2 linked regions of the Phyllobacterium zundukense genome follow. The protein of the gene in region 1 interacts with the protein of each later gene in a pairwise test. Links are inferred from orthologs where the notes say so. Each region holds a gene or a part of one and is shown in the gene's direction. Other genes may lie near its edges.

Region 1 (6,163 bases):
GTCCTTTGCAAAAGCCAAACCCTTTTGCTATAGGCCACATCGCTGATGACAAAGTAGATGTTCCCCGGTAGCTCAGTGGTAGAGCAATCGGCTGTTAACCGATCGGTCGCTGGTTCGAATCCGGCCCGGGGAGCCAGTCATCAGACAAACCTCCTTACCACGTTGATGTCTTTGAGCTATTAGGCAGCCTCCCCGAACACGTTCCGCGTGTCGTACCTGCATACCGACCCATTCTGACCGCTTCCGCATAGCCATCGATGACGCAGCCGGGATCGAAGCTCATACGGTTCCACTGCTCAATAGGGCGGCGATGTTGGTGTCGATGTGTTTGTTGACGCCGGGCTCAGGGCCTTCCACCCCGACCAGTCATGAATGTTGGTCCAGCTATAGGCCGGATCGCCTGAATATGCAGCAGCGGCCGCAGCAAGGTCAGCAAGCGCTGCAGCCTTGGTCTGCTTGCCTACCGTGTCGCCGTAGGAAGCACCGGAGCCGACGCCCGTTACGGTCTCGATCGAATTGCCGATCTGCGTCGGTGGTACGATGGTGTTGGCCCTGTTGACCTCGTAGCGGATTTTTTCGATCAGCTTGGAGGCCGTGGTCACATAGGTCATGGATGCACCGACGTCGATATAACGAGCCAGATGCAGAAACACATTTTGACTGATCGCCCCTGCCCCATCCAGGTGGTCGAAGATACAGGTTATCGGCTCGCCAAAATAAGCATCGAACCAGTTGGGCAGTGCAGAAGCGAAGAGCAAGCCATTGTTGGCGCAGCGGCTCTTGCATTGCTTGTGCATTTCGACCCAATCGCGCATGAGGTATTCACGGTCGAGTTCCTGCGTGCTCTGCCAGACGCCGGAACCTGGTGTCGTCGAGAGCGCAGATGATGCTATGTCATTATGAAACGTCGTGAGGCCGTTGTTATCAGGCGGTTCGTTGTCGATCTGGAAACCGCAAAACTTCTCTGCCGTGGTCGAGGCTGCATTGAACGCTATTACCGCGTCTATATTGGCGAAGAGGTTGGAGTATCCGGAACCGTCAGAAAAATAGTCGCGGTCGCCGTCTAGACCCCACACTCGAATGCCCAACCCACTAGCCTGCGCATTGAAACCGCGCATCGCTGCTGCATGTGCCGTAATCAGCGCCTCTGTAGTGAAACAGTACAGGTCCGTGATAGAACTGTTGACGCATTCATTCAGCAGAATGTTCTTCTCGTTGGTCGTGGCAATGACAGTCGTATAATCCCAGACCCACAGGCCGCGGCGCGTCGTCTTTGCGGGTGATACCCTGATTTCAGCCGCAGCACCCTTCCATGCGAAGCCCATGGAACCATGGACCACACTGGCCCTGGAGCCAGCCAGTCTTAATATGCCAAGACCGGGGCCAAGAGAAATTGACATCAGCAAAGTTCGACGATCAAGGAGGCCAGGGTGTCGGTTCTGTTGACGTGTTTTGTCGCGCAAGGAAGGAATGTACCTGTTGCAATACCCATGAATGTTACAGCGACATCATCATCATCGACAAGTGCCATGCCGACTTAAGGGTTCAAAGGGAACTACTTCCGATGGAACGCTCCAACGGTGGCACGCCGCAGCGTACCCCGCGCTTGCACCACCTTCAACTCTGTGCTCGAATTATCAGGCGCTCGCCGGCCACTGGGGCCGCTTCGTCGAACCCTGTAAATTACCGACAAAATCAACCATGTCCTTTCGACCGCCACAAAGCATTTCGTCCCGTTTCGACAGAAACAGCCCGCCCAGTGCCATCGATATGGAGATCATGGGCGAAATGGCCGCCGCCCTCGGCCGCGCCGGACAAAAGGTCGAGCAGACACTGGAGAGATTGAACGCGGCGACGGACACGGAGCGGCAATTATGTCTCAAGGCCGCCGCGCAAGCGGTGCATGCCTATTTCATCCAGCGCGAACTGTGCGGCCTGCGCAATCACGACGACCCCATCCGCCATTATGGCATTCCGCGCGCCGTGCTGGTGCGGCTGGGTGCTGCCTAGCAATACCTGCCTGTTGGCCGCAGCAGCCTTGCATTGGTCATGGAAGTTTATTTCTCCGACGCTTCTTCCTCGAACATCACCGCGACATCGGAATTGGCGGAGAGGCGAACCTTGTTGCCCTCAACTTCCGCGATCAGCGATATCGAAATGTAGTGGTGGTGACCCTTGTGCGAGCCCTCGCCGCTGTCTTTCTTCGTCAGCTTGATCCGCCCGCCCTCGAGGCGGTCGACGGTGCCGACATGGACGCCGTCGGCGCCGATTACTTCCATATGTTCCTTGATGCGTGTTTCAGTCATGACATTCCCTCCAAAGGTGCCAGGTCAGGAACGCATGAAGCGAGCTTTGGATGCATGGCCGCGTTGAAGGCTTTCGGGATGGATGTGAAATCACTAGTGTGGCTGGCATATTCCGTAAAGAAGGTGTCGCTCCGCAATGGCTTACGAGATTTTGACGCCCCGCGAGATGGGTGAGGCAGACAGGCTGACCATCGCGGCTGGCCCGGGCGACGGCTACGGTCTGATGCTGAACGCCGGCACTGCCATCGCCCGCCATCTCCTCGCCCGACAGGGCGACATAGCCGAATTCCATATCCTGTGCGGACCCGGCAACAATGGTGGCGATGGCTATGTCATTGCCCGCATCCTCGCCGAGAGCGGCGCGCGCGTGTATATCTGGTCTGCGGGCGAACCCAAGCCCGGAACCGACGCAGCGCGTGCATTGGCAGACTGCCCGCTCAAGCCTCGCCCGATTGACGGATTCCACCCGGCAGACAAAAGCCTCGTTGTCGACGCCCTGTTTGGTGCGGGCCTCGACAGGCCGGTCACGGGCAAGGTTGCAGTTGCAATCGCCCGCGCCAATGATGCGCCGGTACGCCGCGTGGCGGTGGACGTTCCGTCAGGCCTCGATGGCTTTAGCGGCCAGCCGCTCGGGCCCGTCTTCAAGGCGCACTGCACGACCACCTTCTTTCGCAAGAAGCCGGGGCACCTGCTCTACCCTGGACGCACTTTGTGCGGTGATCTGATCGTTGCTGATATCGGCATCGCAGATGATGTTCTGGACACACTTCAGCCGCGCTGTTTCGAAAACACGCCGGCGCTCTGGCAAAAGCTGCTTCCGGCGCCGGACGTCGACACACATAAATACAGGCGCGGCCATGTGGCGGTGTTTTCCGGCGATGCGACCGCGACCGGCGCCGCGCGGCTCTCGGCCCTTGCCGCAGCAAGAAGCGGCGCGGGCGCGGTGACGCTGCTGTCGCCGGCCGAGGCTCTCGCTGTCAACGCCGCCCACCTCACCTCGATCATGCTCAGCCGCTGCGATCATATGGAGGATCTGCGCTCGTTCATCGAAAAGCGAAAACCGTCCGCCTTCGTGCTCGGCCCCGGTTTCGGCATTGGCGAAACGGCTCGCAAATTCGCTCTTTCGCTGCTGCAGGATCAAGCGGACAAACTGGTCTTCGACGCCGACGCAATGACGTCATTTCAGGATCATCCGGACATTCTCTTCGCTGCGGCACGGAAATCGCCATCGACCAGACTGGTGTTGACGCCGCATGAAGGCGAATTCAAGCGGCTGTTTCCCGATGTCGTCGAAACCAAAATGCCGTCCAAACTTGAAAGAGCCCGTGCTGCCGCTGTCCGCGCCGGTGCGGTCATCGTCTACAAGGGCGCCGATACGGTGATAGCATCGCCGGATGGCCGCGCGGCCATCAACGCCAATGGCACGCCGCTCCTGGCAACGGCGGGCTCCGGTGACGTTCTCGCGGGCCTTACCGGGGGATTGTTGGCGCAAGGCATGCCGCCCTATGAGGCCGCTTGCGCGGCGGTCTTCATTCACGGCGCTGCCGCGCGACGTCTCGGCTTTGGCCTGATCGCCGAGGACCTTCCTGCCGCCGCCGCAAAGGTCATCGCCGGTCTGCTGGGCAATCTGATCGAGGAGTGATACGGGAACCATCCACGAAATGGACCGTTGACTGCCAATGACGCAAACTGCCCTGAAAGACATTTGGCAGCCAACGAAAAACCGGAGTGAATCATGAAACTGTTTTTGCGGCTGACGGCCCCTCTCCTCGTGGCTGCGCTCAGCGGGTGCGCCGGAATCGACTACGCCAAATCGAATTATGGCGGCCTTCCCCAGCAACAGTTCACGACCGAACGCGGCCAGTCATTCGAGATAATCGACAATCCGGCCCGCGGGCGCTTGATGATAGGACCCGGTGCCGCCGGAAAGACAACGGAAGGTTTCGTCCGTGGCCTTGGAATGGGCGTCGCCAACAGCCTCGTAGCGACACCTCCTGTTGTCTATCGCGATGCCGCCGAACAGTTTCTGCGCAGCACGGGACGCACCTGCACGGCGCAGGATGTGACGGCCATCATGGATCCCCGCTATGAGGTCCGCTACAGTTGCATAGGCGGACGGGCGAACCAGGACAGGATGCTTGGACCAGTTTCATCCAATTAACGCCGATCTATTAACCCTGTCTTTACCATGATCGTTCACCTTGTTCCCAAGCGCGATTTGTTCGGCGTACGCGCTTCCAAATTTCTACCCGTCATTATTCTGTCGCAATGACAGGCTAATGATTACACATAGCGAATAGCTTATTTCCATTTTTGACCACGGATGTACTGGCACTGATGTTGAGGTAAGTTTAGGAAGGTCGGGTAGCTCCCGGCCTTTTGCTTTTTCGGCGCTTCTTCTCCAGTAATAGAACGGCCAATCATACAATCGATACTTGGCGTCAGAGACTTGCGACAGCTGTTGCGGTTTTCGCAGTTCCTGGTCCATGAACACCGGGAGCGCATAAAATCGGATCGGGCCGTCAGGCTGAGATTATCAAAGGTCCCTTAGCAATTGGTATGGTATTACATCCGCTTGTTCCAATTGCAGAATAGTCGATGATTACATCCAATATTTTATTGCTCCTGTCTGAATCGCTGCTCTATTTCGGTGTGATGACGGCCCTTCTGCATGGCCGCAACCGCTATGGCCTCGGCATATTCGTTTGTGCGCTCGGCGTGATGCACTTCCTTGAAACCTATCTTGCCGCGGTTTTCTATATCCAGCTTCCATTCGGTATCATTTCGCCGGGCTCGACGGTGCTGTTCAGCGGCAAGCTGATGATGATCCTGCTCCTCTACATCAAGGAGGACGCCCTGGTCGTGCGCCAGCCAATCTACGGCCTTCTCATCGGCAACTTCCTGCTGGTGGGGCTAATCATGATCGCGCGCAATCATGAAACGCTGCACGCCATGCCGGGCCGCCAGCCCGATATGCAGTTCGTTGACGAGATGGGCTCCCTGATGATCTGGGGAACAGCCCTGCTCTTCCTCGATTCCATTGCCGTCATTCTGCTCTACGAAAGACTGGGCCGCTTCTTTGCAAAGGCCAGGATCGTCCGCATCTTCGTTGCCTCGGCGTTGACCCTCACCTTTGACCAGCTCGGTTTTTTCGCAGCGCTGCATGCAATCAGTGGCACGCCAATGTCGGCTCTTCTCGGCGGCTGGGTCGCGAAGATTGCCGCTGCCGTCGTCTACAGTTGCATGATCGAGGCCTATCTGCGCTGGTTCGACCTGGATAAGGGTCATGGCGCTGCCATGAATGTCAGAGGGGTCTTCGAGTCCCTGACCTATCGTGAGAGATATGAGCGATTGCTGGAGGAATCCGGCCGTGACAGTCTGACCGGCGCGCTCGACCGCCGCAGCCTCGATGCGGACGGGCCGCAATTGTTTGCGCGGGCGAAAAAGGAAGGCACGACCTTCAGTCTGATCGCCATCGATCTCGACGATTTCAAAAGCATCAACGACACCTATGGCCATCAGACCGGTGATTGGGTCCTGCAATCGGCAGCCCACAAGATGATGGCCCATATGCGCATAGGCGATCCTTTTTACCGCTACGGCGGCGAGGAATTCATCGGCCTGTGCCAGGGATTGTCGGCGGAAGGCGCGTCCGCCATGGCGGAACGCCTGCGCGTGGCTGTCGAGGCAGCACCTCACCAGAATGTCCAGAGCGTCACTGTCAGTATCGGCGTTGCCAACTACCCGGGAGACGGCGACAGTTTCGACCAGTTGTTCGGGCGTGCCGACGAACGGCTCTACCGCGCGAAGCGGTCGGGCAAGAACAGGGTCGTCGTCGGCTGACAAACGGCCCCGAT
Region 2 (6,035 bases), 500 kb from region 1 along the record:
AAAAAGGCGGCCAACTCGGCCGCCTTTTCCAATTCTAAATTCGTTCGATGCAGTCGTTTACTCAATGATCGACGATACGATGCCTGCACCGACGGTGCGGCCACCTTCACGGATAGCGAAGCGCAGCTTCTCTTCCATCGCGATCGGCACGATCAGCGTCACATCGACTGCGATGTTGTCGCCGGGCATGACCATTTCCGTGCCTTCCGGCAGCGTCACTACACCCGTCACGTCGGTCGTGCGGAAGTAGAACTGCGGACGGTAGTTGGTGAAGAATGGCGTATGACGGCCACCTTCATCCTTCGTCAGGATATAGGCTTCTGCCTTGAACTTGGTGTGCGGCTTGACCGAACCTGGCTTGGCAAGGATCTGGCCGCGCTCGACGCCTTCACGGTCAACACCGCGAAGCAAGGCACCGATGTTGTCGCCAGCCTGGCCCTGATCGAGCAGCTTGCGGAACATTTCAACGCCGGTCACCGTCGTCTTCGACGTCGGCTTGATGCCGATGATCTCGACTTCTTCGCCGACCTTGACGATCCCGCGCTCAACGCGGCCCGTCACAACCGTACCACGGCCGGAGATCGAGAACACGTCTTCGATCGGCATCAGGAACGGCAGGTCAACCGGACGCTCTGGCGTCGGAATGTACTTGTCGACTTCCGCCATCAGCGCGCGTACCGCGTCTTCGCCGATTTCCTTGTTGGAGTCTTCCAGCGCAGCCAAAGCCGAACCCTTGACGATCGGAATGTCGTCGCCCGGGAAGTCGTACTTCGACAGAAGCTCGCGTACTTCCAGCTCAACCAGTTCGAGCAGCTCGGCATCGTCAACCTGGTCGACCTTGTTCAGGAACACCACAATCGCCGGAACGCCAACCTGACGGGCCAGAAGAATGTGCTCGCGCGTCTGCGGCATCGGGCCGTCGGCAGCCGACACAACCAGGATCGCGCCGTCCATCTGTGCCGCACCGGTGATCATGTTCTTCACATAGTCGGCGTGGCCGGGGCAATCGACGTGCGCATAGTGACGCGCCGCCGTCTCATATTCAACGTGCGCCGTCGAGATCGTGATGCCGCGCGCCTTTTCTTCCGGCGCTGCGTCGATCTGGTCGTACGCCTTGTACTCTCCAAAATACTTCGTAATCGCTGCCGTCAACGACGTCTTGCCATGGTCAACGTGACCAATCGTGCCAATGTTGACGTGCGGCTTGTTACGTTCAAACTTGCTCTTAGCCATAGCTGTCGTTCTCTCGTCATCACAACCGGTCTTGCGCCGGTACCATGTTTGTAGCTCAGACGAGACAGCAAGCCGTCCGTCAGCACAGTCACCCGCTCGATCAAAAACGATCAATCGGGTTTGAATTGCCTAAGCCTGCTCGTTCATATGGAAACACATGAGCGAAGGTACAATGCTCAAGACAAAATCGAAGAGCACCCCTGCGCACTGTCGCGTGCACGCGGTGCCCTTGCAAATCTGGAGCGGGTAGCGGGAATCGAACCCGCATATTCAGCTTGGAAGGCTGCTGCTCTACCACTGAGCTATACCCGCACATCATGGCGTTCGGTTCCGGCAGTGGTGGAGGGGGTTGGATTCGAACCAACGTAAGCCAAGCTAACGGATTTACAGTCCGTCCCCTTTAACCACTCGGGCACCCCTCCGGTCACTGCCGATGGAACCGCACCATATGGCACTCTGCAAAGCCTCCCGGACATGCGTCCCGGCTGCTGCTTGCGGAGGGCCTTATGCCGACTAGCCCACGTGGTGTCAACACTTCCCTTCAGAAAATGAATGGCTTGTGGAAATAGGTTGAAGAAATATGACGGTAAACGAGCCAGCGCCTGCGATTTCGGTGACAACTCGGTATCGCCTGGCCGGTCAAAAGAGTATATGTCGGCACCATGACCGATCAAAAACCTTCCCGTACACCCAAAGATTCACATTATGCGACGCTGCGCCGTCAGTTCCGCGACCAGAAGGCCGGAGGTCCGCCGCAAGCCCAGCGCGCGTCGCGCCCGGCTGTCGATGGCACCCAGGCGCCGGAAGGCCTTGTGCGGCTTTATGGCCTGCATACGGTGCGCGCTGCGCTGGACAATCCCGCGCGCCAGATCAAGCGGATGCTGGTGACGAAGAATGCGCTCGACCGGCTGGAGATTGCCGATTCGGACGCCCTGCCCTTCGACGTTGAAATTGTCGACCCACGCGCCATCGATCGCGAAACCGGTTCGGAGGCCGTGCATCAGGGCGTCATGATCGAGGCCAAGCCGCTCAAGGCCCAGTCGCTCAAGGCGCTGCAGGACAGTTCGCTGCTCCTGATTCTCGATCAGGTCACCGATCCGCACAATGTCGGCGCCATCATGCGTTCCGCCGTCGCCTTTGGTGCAGGTGCCATCATCACCACCGCACGTCACAGCCCGCAGGAATCCGGTGTTCTGGCAAAGGCCGCCTCCGGTGCCCTGGAACTTATTCCACATATCGAGGTGCGCAATCTTGCCGATGCGATCGGCGAATTGCACGAACTCGGCTTCGCAACGATCGGCCTTGATTCGGAAGGCCCGCTTGAGCTCGAGAAGACTATGGCGGAGGGCCGCATTGCGCTTGTCCTCGGCGCCGAGGGCAAGGGGCTGCGGCAGAAGACGCGTGAGACGGTCACCCACCTCGCCCGGCTGGATATGCCCGGCGCGATCAAATCGCTGAACGTTTCAAACGCCGCCGCAATCTCGCTTTATGCAGCGCAGCGTTTCCTGAGTACCAAGACCGGCTAGAAAAAAGCGAAACGATCCCGAATATTATTCGGATCAGCGGTGTTCACCTCGCGCCAGGTCTTGTCTCATGATTTGAGCGACCTGCGCGATGGAGTGCGCTGATGCTGCGAAATAGCAGGGAATCGTTTGGTTTGGTGTCGATCCTCTTTCACTGGATCATCGGCCTCATTTTTATTGGACAGATCGTGCTTGGCTATCTGATGGTCAGGGTGAGCGATTTCACCCTCCAGTTCAGCCTCTACCAGTGGCACAAATCCTTTGGCTTCCTGATTCTTGGCCTCTCTGCGTTCCGTCTTCTCTGGAAAGTCGCGAATCCTCGGCCGCGTGATCCTCAAAGCATGAGCCCGGTTGAGCGGGTAGCCGCGCATGGCGCCCATACCATCCTCTATCTCAGCCTGTTTCTTGTGCCGCTGACCGGCTGGGCGGTGGCATCGAGTTCGCCCCTGCAAATTCCGACATTCATGTTCAATCTCGTCGTGATCCCGCAACTTCCCATCACGATATCCGACGCTGCCGAGGCTTTCTGGACGGCCAGCCACGCCTGGCTCGCCTATCTATCCGCCTTCGTCGCGGTAGCGCACATCCTTGCAGCGCTGCACCACCATTTCTGGCAGAGGGATGCAATCCTCATGCGTATGCTGAGCCCGACTGCCGCGAAAAGCCGGCAAGAGGCGTTCAAACTGACAGGAAAATCATCATGAAGACCACTGACGCACTATTTTCCAACGTTCTGCGGGCGGGCATTGCCACCCTCCTTGCCTTCTCCCCGATCGCTGCCCAAGCGGACACGTTGTCCGAAGTTGCGGGGCGCTATGCTATCCAGCCCTCATCTCGTGTCGGCTTTACCGTTTCCCAGGTGGGCGGGGGCGGCATTACCGGCAATTTCAAGAAGTTCTCCGGCACGTTCGCGCTGAACAAGTCAGACATCAGCCAGTCGATGATTAATTTCACGCTCTATCCGGAAAGCGTTTCCACCGGGCAAGCTCGGATCGAGAGCTTCCTGCGCTCGGATGCGGTTTTCGACTCCGCGAATTATCCAACCATCACCTTCAAGTCGACGCAAATCACGCAGACCAGCGCCGACACGGCCGAGGTGGCCGGCATCCTGACGGCACGCGGCAAGAGCAGCCCGGCAAGTTTTCAGGCCAACCTTTCGGACCATGGCAAGAATTCGATCACCTTTCATGTACAGGGCAAGGTCATGCGCTCACGCTATGGCATGGATGTCGGCACGCCGATCTATTCCAATGTCGTCCAGTTCGACATGACCATCCGCGGTCAGCGCTCATAACTGCCAAATCCGCCTGATCAAACCGGCCTGAGGCGGCGTTCAGAGAGCCTTCGCCGCCGCCCTGCCCGCCGTGCGACCCGAGAAGATGCAGCCGCCGAGGAACGTGCCCTCGAGCGAATTGTAGCCATGCATGCCGCCGCCACCGAAGCCGGCCGCCTCGCCCACGGCATAGACGCCGGCCAGCGGCTCGCCATCTGCTTTCAGCGCCCGAGCGCTCAGATCCGTCTCGATACCGCCGAGCGATTTGCGGGTCAGGATGTTGAGCCGAACGGCGATCAGGGGTCCGTGCTTCGGATCGAGGATCTTGTGCGGCGGAACCACGCGCACCAGCCTGTCGCCAATATAATTGCGGGCGCCGCGGATGGCCGTGATCTGCGCGTCTTTCGTATAGGGATTATCGACTTCGCGGTCCCGCGCCACGATCTGCGCCCTCAGCCTGCCCGCATCGATGAGATTGTCGCCGGTCAGCGCATTCATGCGGCGCACCAGATCGGACAAATCCTTCTCGACGATGAAATCCTCGCCATTGTCTAGGAAGGCCTGGACCGGTGCAGGCACGCCGCCGAGGGCGCGCTTCGCCACCTGTCGCCAGCTTTTGCTGGTAAAGTCGGGATTCTGCTCCGAACCGGAAAGCGTGAATTCCTTCTTCACGATCGTCTGGTTCAGCACGAACCAGGAATAGTCGTAACCGGACTTCATGATGCGATCGAGCGTCGACAAGGTGTCGAAACCCGGCATGCACGGCGCCGGCAGGCGATCACCCTGCGCATCGAACCACAGCGATGACGGGCCGGGCAGGATGCGGATTGCGTGCTTGGTCCAGATCGGGTCCCAATTGTGCACGCCCTCTACATAATGCCACATGCGGTCGCCGTTGATCAGATGCGCGCCTGCCCGCTCGGCGACACCCAGCATCAGCCCGTCGACATGGTCTGGCACGCCGCTGATCAGATGTTTCGGCGTTCCCAGCCGCTTGGGCCAGTTCTTGCGCACCAGATCGTGGTTGCCACCGATACCGCCGCTTGCAACGATGATGGCTTGCGCCTTCAGGGCAAATGTGTCCGCGACAATGCGCGAGCTCGGCTCGCTGCGCCTGACGTCGCTGGGCACAAGTATCTCGCCTTCGACCCCGTCCACCGTTCCGGCGCTCGTGACCAGCGTTGTTACCCGATGGCGGAAGCGGAAGGAAATGCGGCCTTGCCGCTCGGCCTCGCGGGCGCGGCGAATGAATGGCTCGACCACGCCAAGCCCCGTTCCCCAGGTGATATGAAAGCGCGGCACCGAATTGCCGTGTCCGGTGGCCAGCGATCCGCCGCGCTCGGCCCAGCCGACGACTGGGAACCAGCGCATGCCCTGCGCATGCAGCCATGAGCGTTTCTCGCCCGCCGCAAAATCGATATAGGCCTCCGCCCATTTGCGTGGCCAATGATCTTCCTCCCGGTCGAAACCGGCCGAACCTATCCAGTCCTGCAGGGCAAGCGCCCGCGAATCCCTGATGCGCAAACGGCGCTGCTCGGGAGAATCGACAAAGAACAACCCGCCGAACGACCGCCACGCCTGTCCACCAAGCGTCTGCTCCGGCTCCTGATCGAGGATGATCACGCGTTTTCCAGCGTCGGCCAATTCCGTCGCCGCAACCAGCCCCGCGAGCCCCGCGCCGATGACGATGGCGTCGGCATCATATGCCATACTGAAACCTCCCAATTCCAACGGCCTGACAAGCCGGGTAAATTCATATTACCTTTACGTCAACGTTGTCTGTCAAAAGCCATGCTTCGGCAAGTTCGAATTGAGATGTGGAACGGAAAGCCCCGAAAACCCATCACGTTTCTCCCTTGCCACGCCCTCATCTCGAGTCTGGCCATTGAATGGTTGGGAAGACGGGCGGTCGTCGAAGCGCGTCTTTTGGTAGTGATATGCGATCCGAAGACCGCCCGTCCGGCGTTTTTCTATCGCATCCGTTCCGCGTCGCGACGGCAGCGGCC

The links.
Region 2: the proteins of BLM14_RS07110 (region 1) and rlmB interact in binary tests that used the Escherichia coli proteins (3 or more experiments, as listed by UniProt). The link is inferred for Phyllobacterium zundukense from one-to-one orthologs.

Annotation. Positions count from the first base shown.
Region 1 is NZ_CP017940.1:1,448,265-1,454,427, reverse strand. The notes cover bases 1,744-4,695. They hold BLM14_RS07110 (NAD(P)H-hydrate dehydratase), read left to right. Parts: upstream 1,744-2,442; coding sequence 2,443-3,948; downstream 3,949-4,695. Other genes in these bases: BLM14_RS07105 (hypothetical protein), read left to right, coding at 4,042-4,467; BLM14_RS07115 (DUF2171 domain-containing protein), read right to left, coding at 2,058-2,306; BLM14_RS07120 (DUF6665 family protein), read left to right, coding at 1,744-2,010. Outside these bases: BLM14_RS07125 (hypothetical protein), read right to left, coding at 297-1,400; more of BLM14_RS07120, read left to right, coding at 1,702-1,743; BLM14_RS07100 (GGDEF domain-containing protein), read left to right, coding at 4,905-6,149. UniProt on the Escherichia coli protein: Bifunctional enzyme that catalyzes the epimerization of the S- and R-forms of NAD(P)HX and the dehydration of the S-form of NAD(P)HX at the expense of ADP, which is converted to AMP.
Region 2 is NZ_CP017940.1:1,948,772-1,954,806, forward strand. Bases 1,004-3,827 are described here. They hold rlmB (23S rRNA (guanosine(2251)-2'-O)-methyltransferase RlmB), read left to right. Parts: upstream 1,004-1,895; coding sequence 1,896-2,759; downstream 2,760-3,827. Other genes in these bases: tuf (elongation factor Tu), read right to left, coding at 1,004-1,233; BLM14_RS09780 (cytochrome b), read left to right, coding at 2,861-3,460; BLM14_RS09785 (YceI family protein), read left to right, coding at 3,457-3,827. Outside these bases: more of tuf, read right to left, coding at 58-1,003; more of BLM14_RS09785, read left to right, coding at 3,828-4,050; BLM14_RS09790 (FAD-binding dehydrogenase), read right to left, coding at 4,090-5,739. UniProt on the Escherichia coli protein: Specifically methylates the ribose of guanosine 2251 in 23S rRNA.